DNA from 4 places in the Enterobacter sp. C4G1 genome. Region 1 is predicted to be linked to each of the others. Evidence: predicted binding sites of a transcription regulator. Region 1 holds the regulator's gene; each other region holds the start of a gene.
What was found. Region 1 encodes PurR, which represses purine synthesis genes. Its sites were predicted from a motif close to CANGCAAACGTTTGCNTG; they were not measured.
Positions count from the first base shown of each region.

Region 1 (4,513 bases):
GCAAACAGGGTGGCGAAAATCGCCTGCCAGTCGAAATGCGCCAGGATCCAACTGCCCAGCAGTGGTGCAAGCGCGGGAGAGAGGCCTACCAGCGGCATAATAGTGGCAAAAATTCGATTGGTCCGTGAAGCCGGATAGTAATCCGTCACCAGCGCCTGCCAGGTGACCGCTGCGGCACAAACGCCGACGGCCTGAACAAAACGCAGCACCAGTAACCAGGTCGCATCGCGTACCCACAACATCCCAAGACAGCCTACGGCAAAAATTGCCAGACCCAGTAACAGCACTGGTTTACGACCAAAACGGTCGGAGAGCGGCCCCCACAGCAGCTGTGCAAAGGCAAAACCGGCGAGGAACAAACTCAGGCTGGCGCTAATGGCCGCGGCAGGCGTTTGCAAATCTTCCTGCATTGCAGCGAATGCGGGTAAGTACATATCGGTAGCTAAAAAGCCCAGCACGCTTAAGCCGCCGAGCCAGACTAAAAAACCTTTCCTGGGTTGCATTGTTTTATTCTCCTTAAGGAGGCAGGGTACGTTGGCGCAGAGTGTAGGGAGTGCAAAGCGGCTTGTGAAACGCTAATATTTGGCGGGTGCATTCAAATTTTTTGCAGGCAGAAAATGTGGTCAGATTATTCTCTTGAAGTTGTGGATGCTGTCGCCCGTAACGGCAGCTTCAGCGGAGCCGCGCAGGAACTACACCGCGTCCCCTCGGCCATTAGCTACACGGTGCGTCAGCTTGAGGAGTGGCTGGCCGTTCCGCTGTTTGAACGCCGCCATCGCGACGTGGAGTTAACGCCTGCCGGGGCGTGGTTTTTGAAAGAAGGGCGTTCTGTTATCAAAAAAATGCAGATCACTCGTGAACAGTGTCAGCAGATTGCTAATGGCTGGCGAGGTCATCTTTCTATTGCGGTGGATAACATCGTAAAACCCGAACGTACCCGGCAGATGATTGTCGATTTTTATCGCCACTTCTCCGATGTCGAGCTGCGGGTATCGCAGGAAGTCTTTAACGGTGTCTGGGATGCGCTGGCAGATGGCAGGGCTGAGATGGCGATCGGCGCAACACAGGCCATACCCGTTGGGGGACGTTACGCATTTCGCGATATGGGAATGTTAAGCTGGAAATGCGTGGTGGCAAGCGATCACCCGCTGGCGGCAATGGCAGGGCCGTTAAGCGATGATACCCTGCGTAACTGGCCATCGCTGGTACTGGAAGATACGTCACGCTCGTTACCCAAGCGTGTGACCTGGCTTCTGGATAACCAGCGACGGGTGATTGCGCCCGACTGGGAATCCTCCGCGACCTGCCTTTCTGCCGGGTTGTGTGTGGCAATGGTGCCGGTCCATTTTGCCAGACCACGAATCGATGCCGGGGAGTGGGTTGCCCTTGAGCTTGAAAACCCATTCCCGGACGCGGCCTGTTGTCTGACCTGGCAGCAAAGTGACGTATCGCCCGCGATGGCCTGGCTGCTGGATTACCTGGGGGACAGTGAAACGCTGAACAGGGAGTGGTTACGGGAGCCAGATTAACTGGCTCCGTGCACGATTAACGGCGGTAGTCGCGGAAAGGACCGTCCGCCACGGAGCGACGTTCGATAAGACGCGGGTGGACTTCAATTGACTGCGACTCTTCACGTTTGTTAACGATCCTGTCCATCAGCATGTTGAAGGCTGTTTCACCCAGAGAATCTTTCGGTTGATGAATAGTGGTCAGCGCCGGGGTGAAGAAACGCGCGTTGCGCACGTTGTCATACCCGATCACAGAAATATCCTGCGGTACGCGCAGACCCAGCTCATCGGCAGCACAAAGCGCACCCATCGCCATAATATCGCCACCGCAGAAGACAGCAGTCGGACGATGCGGCTGGGAGACAATTTGCTGCATTGCGCGGTAACCGGATTCAGGCTCAAAGTCACCCTGAACAATCCAGTTTTCTGGAACGGTGATCAGTGCTTCTTCCATGGCTTTCATAAATCCGGCCAGACGGCCTGCACCGGTGTTGCGCTCCAGTGGACCTGGAATCACGCCAATCTCGCGGTGACCCCGTTCTACCAGATAACGACCGGCCATGTAACCGCCTTCAAAGGCGTTATCGATTACTGAGTCAGTAAAATCGGCATGCGCTTCACCCCAGTCCATCACCACCATTGGGATGTGACGGTACTCTTCCAGCATGGAGAGCACAGAATCCGGGTATTCGGAACACATGACCAGCAGGCCATCCACGCGTTTTTGCGCCATCATAGACAGATAAGCGCGCTGTTTCTCATGGTTGTTCCACGCGTTACCCAGGATCAGGGTATAGCCTTTCTGGAAGCAGTTTTTCTCGACCGCCTCGATTATCTCTGCGAAATATGCAGCTTCGCTGCTGGTGGCCAGCAAACCAATGGATTTGGTGTGATTAACTTTAAGGCTACGTGCGACCGCGCTTGGCGAATAGTGCAGTTCTTTGATCGCCGCCCAGACGGCATTACGCGTCTCTTCCGCTACAAAACGGGTTTTGTTAATTACATGTGATACGGTTGTAGTGGAAACGTTTGCGCGTTTTGCCACGTCTTTAATTGTTGCCATTAAATGTCACTCCAGACCATATCCTAAGCTCCTGAAAAACTTGAAGGTAAACGTTTGCCTTCTCTCACCCTTATCACGCAATCTGGAATTGCGACACGCCGGGAAAACGACACAGGACGTCAGGAGGGGGTCAATGGCCGGTACGCTAATAAATTTAGCGTGGAATTTTGTCCTATCTTGATGAAAAGGGGAAGAGCAAAAGTGGATATCAGTTTAAATCCAGGAAGATTTTTGACGTAAACTGTGTAAAAATGAGCAAGCTCACTTTTCGTAAGGTGATTAAAAGGAGAAAAATTGATGAGTACCGATCTTAAGTTTTCGCTGACGACCACCGTTATCGTGCTGGGTTTGATAGTTGCTGCATCGTTTACGGCTATTCTGCACTGATTCAGACGGGGGGAGAGCGTTCTCCCTCCGGATTTCCTTTTATTGTTACTTCTCCGGCAATAATCTTTTGCCAAATTGTTAACTTCTCATTTTTTGTGATTGGTGTCATGCTTTTGACTTCTTTGTTCTGTGTCGTGGTACGACACGGCATCCGGAGTTGACTCATGAAAATCAATTTTCCTCTGCTGGCCCTGGCGATTGGCGCTTTTGGGATTGGCACCACCGAATTTTCCCCGATGGGGTTATTGCCTGTTATCGCCCGGGGTGTAGACGTCTCTATCCCGGCGGCCGGTATGCTGATTAGCGCCTACGCGATTGGCGTGATGGTAGGGGCACCGTTAATGACGTTGCTGCTTTCACACCGTGCGCGCCGTAATGCGCTGATTTTCCTGATGGCTATTTTTACCCTTGGGAATGTACTTTCCGCGCTTTCACCGGATTACACCACGCTGATGTTGTCACGTATCCTGACTAGCCTTAACCACGGTGCCTTCTTCGGACTGGGATCGGTTGTTGCAGCAAGCGTTGTACCTAAACATAAGCAGGCCAGCGCCGTGGCAACCATGTTTATGGGTCTGACCATTGCCAACATCGGCGGTGTACCTGCGGCCACGTGGCTGGGTGAAGCGATCGGCTGGCGTATGTCGTTCCTGGCAACCGCTGCACTGGGCGTGATTGCTATGGTCGCACTGTTCTTCTCGTTGCCAAAAGGCAGCGCAGGCGAACGCCCTGATGTACGCAAAGAGCTGTCCGTGCTGGTTCGTCCTCAGGTATTGTCTGCACTGCTGACCACCGTGCTGGGGGCTGGGGCGATGTTCACGCTCTATACCTATATTTCGCCCGTGCTGCACGACATTACTCATGCCACGCCGGTCTTTATTACCGCGATGCTGGTGCTGATTGGCGTAGGGTTCTCTATCGGTAACTACCTGGGCGGTAAGCTGGCAGACCGTTCCGTGAGTGGCACGCTGAAAGGCTTCTTAACGCTGCTGATTGCCATCATGGTGGCCATTCCGTGGCTGGCGCGTAACGAATTTGGTGCAGCCATTGCGATGGTGGTATGGGGTGCGGCGACCTTTGCCGTGGTTCCGCCGTTGCAGATGCGGGTAATGCGTGTGGCGCATGAAGCGCCAGGACTCTCTTCATCCGTGAATATTGGTGCGTTTAACCTGGGTAATGCACTGGGCGCTGCGGCCGGTGGTGCGGTGATTTCGGGTGGCCTGGGGTACAGCTTTGTGCCGGTAATGGGGGCGATTATTGCGGCTCTGGGGTTACTGCTGGTACTGATGTCGGGTCGTAAACAGCCAGAAACGGCCTGCGCGGCTGAATAATCATAACGCAGAAGAGCGAACCCTTCTGCGTGTCTCTTACGCTGCGAGGTTCTTCGCAACAAATTCCCAGTTAACCAGCGCCCAGAAATGCTCCAGGTAGTTCGGGCGTGCGTTACGGTAATCGATGTAGTAAGCATGTTCCCACACATCGACGGTCATCAGCGGGGTTGCGCTGGTGGTCAGCGGTGTACCCGCGTTGGATGTTGATACGATAGCCAGTTTGC
Region 1 covers NZ_JBQVVV010000002.1:258,440-262,952, forward strand. The annotation lists gene punC (purine nucleoside transporter PunC) at 1-503, opposite strand, end outside; gene punR (DNA-binding transcriptional activator PunR) at 618-1,529, shown strand; gene purR (HTH-type transcriptional repressor PurR) at 1,546-2,571, opposite strand; gene cydH (cytochrome bd-I oxidase subunit CydH) at 2,869-2,958, shown strand; gene ACT9TW_RS15105 (MFS transporter) at 3,123-4,289, shown strand; gene sodB (superoxide dismutase [Fe]) at 4,326-4,513, opposite strand, start outside.

Region 2 (4,513 bases), 1.6 Mb from region 1:
TTAAACCTTTCAAACTGGATGATGTACGTGAAGCGCTGGCTGAAGTCGGCATCACCGGGATGACCGTAACAGAAGTGAAAGGTTTTGGTCGCCAGAAGGGCCACACCGAACTGTACCGTGGTGCAGAGTACATGGTGGACTTTCTGCCAAAAGTGAAAATCGAAATCGTGGTGAGCGATGACATCGTGGATACGTGTGTGGATACCATTATCCGCACGGCGCAGACGGGCAAAATTGGCGACGGTAAAATTTTCGTCTTTGACGTGGCGCGCGTGATCCGTATCCGTACCGGTGAAGAAGACGACGCCGCAATTTAATTTTCTTGCCGGGTGGCGCTGCGCTTACCCGGCCTGCAATACCTCTCACAGGCCCGTGCAAGTACAGCGCCGCTGGGCGATTACAGCACCTTATGCGGGCCGAAGCACTCATAATGAATGCTGTCTTTATTCACACCCAGCTCAACCAACTGCTTCGCGGCATACTGCATAAACGCCACCGGGCCACACACATAGAACTGCATATCCGGTGCGCTGAACGCCCCTTCATGCTGGCTTAAATCAATCAAACCTTCGCTGTCGAAGCGAGCAGCCGCGCGATCAGCTTCAGTTGGCTGGCGATACCAGGTGTGCGCGCTAAAGCGTGGCAGATCTGCCGCCAGCGTTTTCACTTCATCCGCAAACGCATGAACGTCGCCATTTTCTGCGGCGTGGAACCAGTTCACCTGCGCGCTGTGGCTCGCTTTCGCCAGCGTATCCAGCATCGCCAGCATTGGTGTTTGACCAACACCTGCGGAAATCAGCGTAACCGGGGTATTGGCGTCAACGGCCATAAAGAAATCACCCGCAGGCGCGGCCAGATGCACCACATCACCCACGCTGGCGTTGTTATGCAGCCAACTGGAAACCTGACCGCCATCTTCGCGTTTCACGGCAATGCGGTAGCCTTTACCGTCAGGCTTACGAGTCAGAGAGTACTGGCGGATCTCCTGGTGCGGGAAACCTTCTGGTTTCAGCCACACGCCCAGATACTGACCTGGCTGATAACCTGCCACTGGTTGGCCATCAACAGGTTCGAATTCGAAGCTGGTAATCAGCGCGCTGCGTGGCGTTTTTTCGACAATACGGAATGCGCGAGTGCCTTCCCAGCCGCCATTTTTACTGGCATTTTCACTGTAGATCTGCGCTTCGCGGTTAATAAAGACACCTGCCAGCACGCCGTAGGCTTTACCCCAGGCGTCCAGTACTTCCTGACCCGGGCTGAACATCTCATCGAGCGTTGCCAGCAGGTGACCGCCAACGATGTTGTATTGCTCTGGCTTGATCTGGAAGCTGGTATGTTTCTGTGCAATTTTCTCTACCGCAGGCAGCAGCGCCGCCAGGTTTTCAATATTGCTGGCATATGCGGCGATAGCGTTAAACAACGCTTCGCGCTGATCGCCGTTACGCTGGTTGCTCATGTTGAAAATCTCTTTGAGCTCCGGGTTATGCGTAAACATACGATCGTAGAAATGTGCGGTGAGTTTAGGGCCGGTTTCAACCAGCAGGGGAATAGTAGCCTTAACAGTAGCGATGGTTTGAGCGTCGAGCATAGCAGCTTCCTTTAGATGTTACTTTAATGATGTATTTTAAATGCATCTTATAGAAAATACCCCTGCGTTGTAAATGGTTCTTTGCATCGTGAAAAATATGCATCACAAACCTGAAAAGAAATCCGTTGAAAATGGTGAGAGCTTTATTCCTCAAACCCTTGCGTGGCGTGGAGGAAAACGTTTGCGTAAAATCCTTTGTCAAGACCTGTTATCACAGAACTAATCAGTTATACTGTTGCCCGTCGTCCAACAGGACTGCCTTTTCAGGCCAAAATTTTATTGTTAGCTGAGTCAGGAGATGCGGATGTTAAAGCGTGAAATGAACATTGCCGATTATGATGCCGAACTGTGGCAGGCTATGGAGCAGGAAAAAGTACGTCAGGAAGAGCACATCGAACTGATCGCCTCCGAGAACTACACCAGCCCGCGCGTTATGCAGGCGCAGGGTTCTCAGCTGACCAACAAATATGCTGAAGGTTACCCGGGCAAGCGCTACTACGGCGGTTGCGAATACGTTGATATCGTTGAGCAACTGGCTATCGACCGCGCAAAAGCGCTGTTTGGTGCAGACTACGCTAACGTGCAGCCGCACTCAGGCTCCCAGGCTAACTTCGCGGTTTACACCGCGCTGCTGCAACCGGGTGATACCGTTCTGGGTATGAACCTGGCGCAAGGCGGTCACCTGACTCACGGTTCCCCGGTTAACTTCTCTGGCAAACTGTACAACATCGTGCCTTATGGTATTGATGAGTCAGGGAAAATTGACTACGAAGAGATGGCGAAGCTGGCTCAGACCCACAAACCGAAGATGATCATCGGTGGCTTCTCTGCATACTCTGGCGTGGTTGACTGGGCAAAAATGCGTGAAATCGCTGACAGCATCGGTGCATATCTGTTCGTGGATATGGCGCACGTTGCCGGTCTGATTGCCGCAGACGTTTACCCGAACCCGGTTCCTCACGCTCACGTCGTGACCACCACCACCCACAAAACCCTGGCGGGTCCGCGCGGCGGCCTGATCCTGGCGAAGGGCGGCGATGAAGAGCTGTACAAAAAACTGAACTCTGCTGTGTTCCCAAGCGCGCAGGGCGGCCCACTGATGCACGTCATCGCGGGTAAAGCGGTTGCGCTGAAAGAAGCGATGGAACCTGAGTTCAAGGTTTATCAGCAGCAGGTTGCTAAAAACGCTAAAGCGATGGTGGAAGTGTTCCTGAGCCGTGGCTATAAAGTGGTTTCTGGCGGCACTGAAAACCACCTGTTCCTGCTGGATCTGGTTGATAAAAACCTGACCGGTAAAGAAGCTGACGCAGCCCTGGGCCGCGCCAACATCACCGTGAACAAAAACAGCGTACCAAACGATCCGAAGAGCCCGTTTGTGACCTCTGGTATCCGTATCGGTTCTCCGGCTGTGACTCGCCGTGGCTTTAAAGAAGCCGAAGTGAAGGAGCTGGCTGGCTGGATGTGTGACGTTCTGGACAATATCAATGACGAAGCGGTAATCGAGCGCGTTAAAGGTAAAGTTCTGGATATCTGCGCGCGCTTCCCGGTGTACGCATAATCCCTCTGCTTTGCAGAAAGTAAAAAGGCCGCGATTGCGGCCTTTTTTTTGTTTAACGCCTGTCGAGGGATATTGCGCCAGGGCCGGTTATCGCCAGCAAAATAAATGCACCAGCAATACTGACGTTCTTGTAGAAATTAATCATATTCGGCACAACCGCATCACCGGTCATATCCCAGTAGTGATGACCAATCACCGCCGTTCCCAGCGTGTAGAAAATAAACAGCACGGCAATAGGGCGAGTGTAAAAACCCAGCACGATAAGAATAGCTGCGGGGACTTCCATCACCACCGCGATAATGGCCGCCAGCATGGGCATGGGGGCGCCGAGCGAGGTCATATATTGAACGGTGCCGCTAAACCCCGTCAGTTTGGGATAGCCAAAAATAATAAACAGGACAACGATGGCGATACGGGCAATCAATAACAGGAAGGAGCGTGAGGAGCCGAAATCGAAATAACGTAAGCTGTTCATGGCAAACGACCTCTGCATGCGATGTAGTTTAAACGTAATACAATTTTCCTGCTCTCGCCATACGCTATCCGGCTCTCACTGATGTTAATTTATCGTTAATTTATAGCACGCTAATGACTTGCTAAAGTCGGGGATTAACGCCAGACTATCGCCTCCATTTCAGGAGGGATTCATGGTTTTGCATTCCACACGCTGGCTGGCGCTCAGCTATTTCACCTACTTTTTTAGCTACGGTATTTTCCTGCCTTTCTGGAGCGTCTGGCTCAAAGGGATTGGCCTTACGCCGGAAACCATTGGCGTGCTGCTGGGCGCCGGGCTGGTTGCGCGTTTTCTGGGAAGTCTGTTAATTGCGCCACGCGTCAGCGATCCCTCCTTACTGATTAAAGCTGTACGAATTCTGGCGCTGCTGACGCTGGTTTTTGTGGCCTGCTTCTGGGTCAGCCATCAGTTTGCCTGGTTGATGGTAGTGATGGTGGGTTTCAATCTGTTCTTCTCTCCGCTGGTACCGCTGACGGATGCGCTGGCGAATACCTGGCAAAAACAGATAACCATGGATTATGGCCGCGTACGCCTGTGGGGTTCGATTGCCTTTGTGATTGGCTCGGCGCTGGTGGGCAAGCTGGTTAGTCTCTACGATTATCACGCCATTCTGGCTTTGTTGAGCCTCGGGATCGCTTCAATGCTGTTGGGTATGTTATTGCGCCCTTCTGTGATGCCGCAGGGAGAAAACCGCCATCAGGAAAGCGCTGGCTGGCCTGCCTGGCGGGCGTTGGTCGTCCAAAGCTGGCGTTTTCTGGCGTGCGTGTGCCTGCTTCAGGGAGCACATGCAGCCTATTACGGTTTTAGCGCAATTTACTGGCAAGGGGCAGGGTACTCGGCTTCAGCCGTGGGG
Region 2 covers NZ_JBQVVV010000002.1:1,810,270-1,814,782, reverse strand. The annotation lists gene glnB (nitrogen regulatory protein P-II) at 1-317, shown strand, start outside; gene hmpA (NO-inducible flavohemoprotein) at 398-1,588, opposite strand; gene glyA (serine hydroxymethyltransferase) at 1,893-3,146, shown strand; gene ACT9TW_RS22430 (DoxX family protein) at 3,199-3,621, opposite strand; gene ACT9TW_RS22425 (3-phenylpropionate MFS transporter) at 3,794-4,513, shown strand, end outside.
Region 2: glyA (serine hydroxymethyltransferase) is a predicted target of PurR. The motif match lies at 1,759-1,776, and genes of this name have one in related genera.

Region 3 (4,513 bases), on a different contig from region 1:
GCTGTACCCTATCGCCCGCCAGGCAGTGCGTCTGATGAAAACCGGAAGCTGGTTTGCCATCGAAACACTGATGAGCGTTGCCGCGATTGGCGCGTTGTTCATTGGCGCAACGGCAGAAGCGGCGATGGTACTGCTGCTGTTTTTAATTGGTGAGCGCCTTGAAGGCTGGGCTGCAAGCCGTGCGCGTAAAGGTGTCAGTGCGTTAATGGCGCTGAAACCCGAAACCGCAACTCAGCTGGTCAACGGTGAGCGTAAAACCGTGGCTATCAGTGCACTGCGCCCCGGGGATGTTATCGAAGTGGCCGCAGGCGGCAGGTTACCTGCCGACGGCGCGCTACTTTCGGCAACGGCCAGTTTCGATGAAAGCGCCCTTACCGGCGAGTCGATTCCCGTGGAGCGTGAAGCGGGTGAAAAAGTCCCTGCCGGAGCCACCAGCGTCGACCGTCTGGTGCAATTGACCGTACTCTCCGAACCAGGCGACAGCGCTATCGACCGCATTCTGAAGCTCATTGAAGAGGCCGAAGAGCGCCGTGCGCCGGTGGAACGCTTTATCGATCGCTTTAGCCGCATTTACACCCCTGCCATCATGCTGGTTGCCCTGCTGGTCACCATTATCCCGCCATTGTTGTTTGGCGCGCCGTGGGAAGGCTGGATCTACAAGGGCCTGACGCTGCTGCTGATTGGTTGCCCGTGCGCGCTGGTTATCTCCACACCCGCTGCGATTACATCAGGCCTTGCCGCCGCAGCACGCCGCGGTGCGCTGATTAAAGGCGGTGCGGCACTGGAGCAGTTGAGCCAGGTTCAGCATATCGCATTTGATAAAACCGGTACGCTGACGGTGGGTAAACCGCAGGTGACTGGCGTTTATCCCCAGAACATCAGTGAAGACGAACTACTGGCACTGGCTGCCGCCGTTGAACAAGGTTCGACGCACCCGCTGGCCCAGGCGATTGTGCGTGAAGCGCAGTCCCGTGGGCTGACCATACCGGCAGCCACTGCCCAGCGTGCGCTGGTGGGTTCAGGGATTGAAGCCCACGTCGGGGACAAGAAAGTGCTTATCAGTGCTGCGGATAAATTCCCTGTGGCCGGGTTAGCTGCCCGCGTAAATGAGCTGGAACAGGCCGGACAGACGGTGATTATTGTGGTGCAGGATGGCACTGCGCTGGGGATGCTGGCACTGCGTGATACCCTGCGTGAGGATGCAAAAGCGGCCATGGCTGATCTGCATCAGATTGGTGTTCAGGGCGTGATCCTGACCGGGGATAACCCACGCGCCGCCGCGAGCATCGCCGCAGAGTTAGGCATGGAGTTTCAGGCCGGGCTGCTGCCTGCCGACAAAGTGAAGGCAGTCACCCGACTGAATGGCAGTGCGCCGCTGGCGATGGTGGGTGATGGGATCAACGATGCCCCGGCAATGAAAGCCTCAACCATTGGCATTGCGATGGGTAGCGGCACCGATGTGGCACTGGAAACCGCAGATGCCGCGCTCACGCATAACCGCCTGACAGGGCTTGCGCAGATGATCCGCCTGGCGCGCGCCACTCGCGCTAACATTCGTCAGAACATCACGATTGCGCTAGGCCTGAAAGGGATTTTCCTGGTGACCACGCTGCTCGGAATTACCGGGCTGTGGCTGGCGGTGCTGGCAGATACCGGAGCAACCGTGCTGGTAACAGCGAACGCGCTGCGGCTGTTGCGTAAAAGGTAAAACACCGCCCGGTGGGGGCTTCGCCTTACCGGGCCGACAAGATCCCGAACGCCTGCCCCGGGCAGGCGATTAACCTTTACGAATCAAATACCGGTACGGCAGCGCTTCCGTCTGCTGCGCGACCAGTTCGTGTTCCATAAAGGTACAAAAACCGGGGATGTCGCGGGTGGTTGCCGGATCGTCGGCAATGATTAAAAGCGTTTCGCCGGTCTGCATGTTACGCACGGTTTTGCGCACCATCATCACCGGTTCCGGGCAGCGAAGGCCCTGGGCATCAAGCGTATGGTCTGGGCTGGAAAACAGGTCGGTCATTTTCTTCTCGTTCACATAAAAACGGCTGTAGTTTACGCCCCGTTGCCGCCAATGCAAACCAGGTTAACGATTGCGTGAAAATTAGCCATTGCAAAGGTGAATGAAAGCAGTATCATGCAGCGGTTTTTATTGGGTTCCCTCACCCCAACGTTCAAAAAGGTCACAATATGACGCAGTTCTCTCAACCGCAGCGCGTAAAAGCGTTGTTCTGGCTTTCTCTTTTTCATCTGCTGGTGATCACCTCCAGCAACTATCTGGTACAGCTGCCGATCGCCATTTTTGGTTTTCATACCACCTGGGGCGCGTTCAGTTTCCCGTTTATCTTCCTCGCGACCGATTTAACCGTGCGTATCTTTGGTGCACCGCTGGCGCGTCGAATTATCTTTGCGGTGATGCTTCCGGCACTGTTCATCTCCTACGTGATTTCCTCCCTGTTCTATATGGGAAGCTGGCAGGGCTTTGAGGCGCTAACGCACTTCAACCTGTTTGTGGCGCGTATCGCTACCGCCAGCTTTATGGCCTATGCCCTGGGGCAAATCCTCGACGTGCACGTGTTTAACCGCCTGCGGCAAAACCATCGCTGGTGGATGGCCCCAACGGCCTCCACGCTGTTTGGTAACGTAAGCGATACGCTGGCCTTCTTCTTTATCGCTTTCTGGCGTAGTCCGGATGCGTTTATGGCTGAACACTGGATGGAAATCGCGCTGGTGGACTACTGCTTCAAGGTGCTTATCAGCATTGTGTTCTTCCTGCCGATGTATGGCGTATTGCTGAATATGCTGCTGAAAAGGCTGGCAGATAAATCTGAAATCTCTGCATTGCAGGCAGGTTAAGGGTTCGCTTTAACAGTTGTGATAAGATGCTCGAATGAGCCGTTATGGCCGTTTATCGAAAGGAAGAAGTCAATGCGCAATCTGGTTAAATATGTCGGGATTGGCCTGCTGGTTGTGGGCCTTGCCGCCTGTGATAACAGCGACACGAAAGCACCTGCTCAAGGCGCGTCAGCAGAAAGTAATGCGGCCGGGCAGCCGGTAAGTCTTCTGGATGGCAAGCTGAGTTTCTCTCTGCCAGCAGATATGACCGATCAGAGCGGTAAGCTGGGTACACAGGCGAACAATATGCACGTCTATTCCGATGCGACCGGGCAGAAAGCCGTGATTGTGATTGTGGGCGATGACACCAGCGAAGATCTGGGCGTTCTGTCCAAACGTCTGGAAGATCAGCAGCGCAGCCGTGACCCGCAGTTGCAGGTTGTGACCAACAAGTCCATTGAGCTGAAAGGTCACGCAATGCAACAACTGGACAGCATCATCTCTGCAAAAGGCCAGACCGCTTACTCTTCTGTGGTGCTTGGCAAGGTCGACAACAAACTGCTGACCCTGCAAATCACCCTGCCAGCAGACGATCAGCAGAAAGCGCAGACCGCCGCTGAAAACATCATTAACACCATCGTGATTCAGTAATTACTCACGATGGTGACGTGGCCTCCGGGGTTTGCTCCGGGGGCCATTTTTTTAGCCTCCACGTCAGCAACAACGCCACCGCCACCAGCCCCGCCGCCGCAAGGTAGATAACCGGCACGCCTGCCCACGCCATCACCAACCCCGCCAGTGGCCCGGTGATGCCCAAAGACATATCCATAAACACCGTATAGGTCGCAAGCGCAGCCCCCTGGTTTTGCTGTGGTACGGCCTTCACCGCCACCACACCCAGCGCCGGGAACACCAGCGAGAAGCCGGCGCCCGCCAGGAAAACACCCATTTTTGCCATCCACGGTGCCGCGGCAATCCCGGTCAGCAGCAACCCGACAATCTCCACGCTAAAACAGATCATCGCCACATTCAGCCCGCCCAGGCGGTTGATGCCGTTCGGGAACAGCAAACGCGCCCCCACAAATGCGCAGCTAAATAGGGTTAACGCAAACGCGGCCCCGTCCCACCCTTTTGCGTCGTAGAACAAAGTAATAAAGGTCGCGATGACACCAAAACCAGCTGAGGCCAGCGCCAGCGCCATGCCATAAGGCCACACGCGGCCAAGCACCGCACGAAACGGCATCGGCTTGCCTTTGCTGGCTTTTACTTTCGGGCGCGGCAGGGCAAACAAAATCGCCAGCAGTGCGACAGCCATAATAGTCAGCGCCAGCCCGTTTAACCCCGCAAATGAAAAACAGACCACACCCAGCGGCGCGCCGATTGCCATCGCCCCGTAGGTGACAATGCCATTCCACGATATCACTCGCCCAATGTGGGAAGCACCCACAACGCCCACGCCCCACAGCGTTGACCCTGTTCCGGCCAGGCTTTGTCCGATACCGAGGATCACGCGCCCCAGGCACAGCAGCACCAGGCTCACTATCGGCCAGCCGCTACTCAATCCGGCCATCAGGTAACTCAGCCCGCTGAGGAAGCAGCCACACAGCCCTAAGACCACAATGCTTTTTGGCCCGAACAGATCGGCATAACGCCCCGCATAAGGGCGACTTAGCAGAGTCGC
Region 3 covers NZ_JBQVVV010000001.1:762,536-767,048, forward strand. The annotation lists gene zntA (Zn(II)/Cd(II)/Pb(II) translocating P-type ATPase ZntA) at 1-1,708, shown strand, start outside; gene tusA (sulfurtransferase TusA) at 1,778-2,020, opposite strand; gene ACT9TW_RS03725 (7-cyano-7-deazaguanine/7-aminomethyl-7-deazaguanine transporter) at 2,188-2,853, shown strand; gene ACT9TW_RS03730 (DcrB family lipoprotein) at 2,926-3,483, shown strand; gene ACT9TW_RS03735 (MFS transporter) at 3,488-4,513, opposite strand, start outside.
Region 3: tusA (sulfurtransferase TusA) is a predicted target of PurR. The motif match lies at 2,080-2,097, and genes of this name have one in related genera.

Region 4 (4,513 bases), on a different contig from region 1:
AAGATCAAAGGCGTTTCTACTGGCCGCAGCGGTATGCACCAGGACGTTCCTAAAGAAGACGTTGTGATTACAAGCGTGACCGTCAGCGAGTAATTCGTGGCGACACTCTTTATTGCAGATTTACATCTGCAAACAGAAGAACCGGCGATCACCGCCGGTTTTCTGCGTTTTTTACGCGGTGAAGCCAAAAACGCCGATGCGCTTTACATTCTGGGCGACCTGTTTGAAGCCTGGATTGGCGACGACGATCCCAACCCGCTGCACCACGATATTGCCGCCGCCATTAAGGCGCTGGTTGATTCCGGGGTCCCCTGCTACTTCATCCACGGCAATCGTGATTTCCTGCTCGGCAAACGTTACGCCGGTGAAAGCGGCATGATCTTACTGCCGGAAGAACAGGTACTCGACCTGTATGGCCGCAAGGTGTTAATCATGCACGGCGATACGCTCTGCACCGACGATACCGGCTACCAGGCGTTTCGCGCCAAAGTCCACACCCCGTGGATCCAAACGTTGTTCCTGGCTCTGCCGCTGTTTATCCGCAATCGCATCGCCGCGAAAATGCGCGCAGGCAGTAAAGCCGCCAACAGCAGCAAATCAATGACCATCATGGACGTTAACCCACAGGCGGTTATCGATGTGATGGAAAAACACCGCGTGCAATGGCTGATCCACGGTCATACCCATCGCCCGGACGTCCATTCGCTTACCGCCAACAGCGAACCCGCTCATCGCGTCGTGTTGGGTGCCTGGCACAGCGAAGGCTCAATGGTAAAAGTCACGCCCGAAGGCGTGGAACTGATCGCATTTCCTTTCTGATACCCCACCGCACTAAATGATCAAATGCATTCAGTTTTTTTGAATGATATCGGCAAATTGTTTCGATTTTAATCAATCCATGGTCGGTCTATTATTTATCACATCAGGGCAACACGCCCTACTACAGACAAAACACTTAAGGAATACGACCATGAAATCCATCAAAACTTTCGTTGCAGTTGCCGCTCTTTCTCTGATCTCTTTCGGTTCTTTCGCTCAGAGCGTCAGTGCTACCGCCTCTACCATTGACCGTGCAGAAGCCAAAATTGCCGCACAGGCTGCTGAACAGGGGGCGTCATACAAAATCACCAGCGCACAGTTCAACAACCGTGTTCACATGACTGCAGAACTGACTAAATAAGACCCCTGATTGCCGTGCCGCCAGTAAACAGACAAGCGACAGCGACAATACGATGAGTAAGGAACAGAGAATGAAAACAATCAGCATCGTGAGCACCCTGCTGCTGGCCACTGTCCTGTCCACTGGCGCGATGGCGGCGGAGCATCGCTTCTCCACCCCGGAAGCAGGTTCGAATATCGACACCAGCATGGAAAATCATATTGATGTCGGCCATGCATTCGATAAAGAAAACCTGACAGCAGGAAATCTCCTGTAAAAATCGCCAGAGATTTTCGCTAAACAGACCGCCAGATGCGGTCTGTTTTGTTATGCGCGGGTGGCCACAACGGCTCAAGTTTTAGCCGCGCAACCGTTTTCCTTGCCCGTATTACATGCTATTCTCTGTGCCCTCGAAAGCAGTGTGTTTCGCACCACAGGAGTTTTAAGACGCATGTCTTCCCGCAATAATCCGGCGCGTGTCGCCATCGTGATGGGGTCCAAAAGCGACTGGGCTACCATGCAGTTCACCGCCGAAATCTTCGAAATCCTGAATGTTCCGCACCATGTTGAAGTGGTTTCCGCACACCGTACCCCCGATAAACTGTTCAGCTTTGCCGAAAGCGCTGAAGAGAACGGTTACGAGGTGATCATTGCCGGTGCGGGCGGCGCAGCACATCTGCCAGGCATGATTGCCGCAAAAACGCTGGTTCCTGTATTAGGTGTTCCGGTACAAAGCGCTGCATTAAGCGGCGTTGACAGCCTTTACTCAATTGTTCAGATGCCACGCGGTATTCCGGTGGGTACGCTGGCGATTGGCAAAGCCGGTGCGGCAAATGCCGCGCTGCTGGCCGCACAGATTCTGGCGACTCACGATAAAGCGTTACATCAGCGTCTGGCTGACTGGCGTAAAGCCCAAACTGACGAGGTGCTGGATAACCCGGATCCGCGGGGTGCGGCATGAAACAGGTTTGCGTTCTCGGCAACGGTCAGCTAGGCCGAATGCTGCGCCAGGCCGGTGAACCGCTGGGGATTTCCGTCTGGCCCGTCGGGCTGGATGCCGAACCGGAAGCCGTGCCTTTTCATCAGAGCGTAATCACCGCTGAGATCGAACGCTGGCCGGAAACAGCCCTGACCCGTGAGCTGGCGCGTCATAACGCTTTTGTTAACCGTGACGTGTTCCCGATCATTGCCGACCGTCTGACCCAAAAACAGCTGTTCGACAAACTTGGTCTGCCGACCGCGCCGTGGCAATTGCTGTCCGATAAAAGCGAATGGAACGACGTGTTTGCCATGCTCGGCGAACTGGCGATTGTGAAGCGTCGCGTGGGCGGTTACGACGGTCGCGGGCAGTGGCGCTTACGCGCCAGTGAAACCGCCGAACTGCCGGACGATTGCTACGGTGAGTGCATTGTTGAGCAGGGCATCAACTTTAGCGGCGAAGTCTCGCTGGTCGGCGCCCGTGCGCACGATGGCAGCACCGTGTTTTATCCGCTGACGCACAACCTGCATCAGGATGGCATTCTGCGCACCAGCGTCGTCTTCCCGCAGGCAAATGCCGCACAGCAGGCGCAGGCAGAAGATATGCTCTCGGCCATCATGCATGAGCTGGGTTATGTGGGCGTGATGGCGATGGAGTGCTTTGTCACCCCAGCCGGGCTGCTAATTAACGAACTGGCTCCGCGCGTGCACAATAGCGGACACTGGACGCAAAACGGTGCATCCATCAGCCAGTTTGAGCTGCACCTGCGCGCCATTACTGACCTGCCACTGCCGCAACCGGTGGTGAACAGCCCATCAGTGATGGTCAACCTGATCGGTACCGATCTGAACTACGACTGGCTTAAGCTGCCGCTGGTGCATCTGCACTGGTACGACAAAGAAGTGCGTCCTGGACGTAAGGTGGGTCACCTTAATCTGAACGACACTGATGAAGGTCGTCTGAGCGCGACGCTTGAGGCCATTATTCCGCTGCTGCCGCCAGAGTACGCCAGCGGTATTGTCTGGGCACAGTCGAAGCTTAAATAGTTCTCCCTCCGCCGGGGAGTTGACCTCCTCTTTCCCCGGCGTACAATTCCCGCCCATCATTACTGCTTAGTTCTCTTCTGGAATCACCATGAACGATGGAACGGACTATCGCGCGATCCTCGCGTCTGATACCCCTTTAATCGACGTTCGCGCGCCGATCGAATTCGCACAGGGCGCGATGCCCGCCGCAATCAACCTGCCCTTAATGAACGACGACGAACGCGCTGCCGTCGGCACCTGCTATAAACGCCTGGGGCCTGAAGCCGCGCTGGCACTCGGCCATAGTCTGGTGATGGGCGACACGCGCGAGGCGCGCATTCATGCCTGGCGCGAAGCAAGTCTGGCAAACCCCAACGGCTATTTCTGCTGCGCGCGTGGCGGGCAGCGTTCGCATATCGCCCAGGCCTGGCTGAAAGAGGCCGGCGTTGATTATCCGCTGGTCAAGGGCGGCTATAAGGTGCTGCGTCAGACAGCCATTCTGGCCACCGTCGAGCAGGTGCAAAAACCGATGGTGCTGATTGGCGGCTGTACCGGCAGCGGTAAAACCCTGCTGGTGAAGCAGCACGCGCAGGGGGTTGATCTGGAAGGGCTGGCGCATCATCGTGGTTCGTCGTTTGGCCGCACGCTCCAGCCGCAGCTTTCGCAGGCGAGTTTCGAAAACCAGCTGGCGGTTGAGCTGTTAAAAAAAGATGCCGCACGCTGGGTGCTGGAAGACGAAGGCCGCATGATTGGCTCCAACCACCTGCCGGAGTGCCTGCGCGATCGCATGGTGCAGTCTTCAATTGTGGTAGTGGACGACCCGTTCGACATTCGCCTTGAACGCCTGCGCGAAGAGTATTTCGACCATATGTGGGCCGATTTTTCCGCCGCTTATGGTGAAGAGGCTGGCTGGAAGGAGTACAGCGAGTATCTGCACCACGGTCTGTTCGCCATTCGCCGGCGCCTGGGGCTACAGCGCTTTGCTGAATTTACCGCGTTATTAGATAGCGCACTTCTGGAACAGCAGCGTTCCGGCAGCACCGAAGCGCACTTTAGCTGGCTTGCGCCGCTGCTGAATGATTATTACGACCCGATGTACGGCTATCAGCTGGAGAAAAAAGCAGAGAAGATTGTGTATCGCGGGACGTTCGCTGAGGTAGCAGACTGGCTTAATCGCTGAATAAGCCGGGTGGCAAGGTGAAAGCAAAACGGCAACCCAGGTTGCCGTTTTTGGTTTTTATTCCCTCTCCCTGTGGGAGAGGGCCAGGGTGAGGGCATCAGACCGCACCCCATGACTCAAACTTAGAAGTCGTAACGCAGACGCACCAGGTTCATATCGCCCAGATCGTC
Region 4 covers NZ_JBQVVV010000001.1:2,224,261-2,228,773, reverse strand. The annotation lists gene ppiB (peptidylprolyl isomerase B) at 1-93, shown strand, start outside; gene lpxH (UDP-2,3-diacylglucosamine diphosphatase) at 97-819, shown strand; gene ACT9TW_RS10665 (YdgH/BhsA/McbA-like domain containing protein) at 971-1,180, shown strand; gene ACT9TW_RS10660 (hypothetical protein) at 1,251-1,436, shown strand; gene purE (5-(carboxyamino)imidazole ribonucleotide mutase) at 1,611-2,120, shown strand; gene purK (5-(carboxyamino)imidazole ribonucleotide synthase) at 2,117-3,184, shown strand; gene mnmH (tRNA 2-selenouridine(34) synthase MnmH) at 3,273-4,343, shown strand; gene ACT9TW_RS10640 (porin) at 4,466-4,513, opposite strand, start outside.
Region 4: purE (5-(carboxyamino)imidazole ribonucleotide mutase) is a predicted target of PurR. The motif match lies at 1,523-1,540, and genes of this name have one in related genera.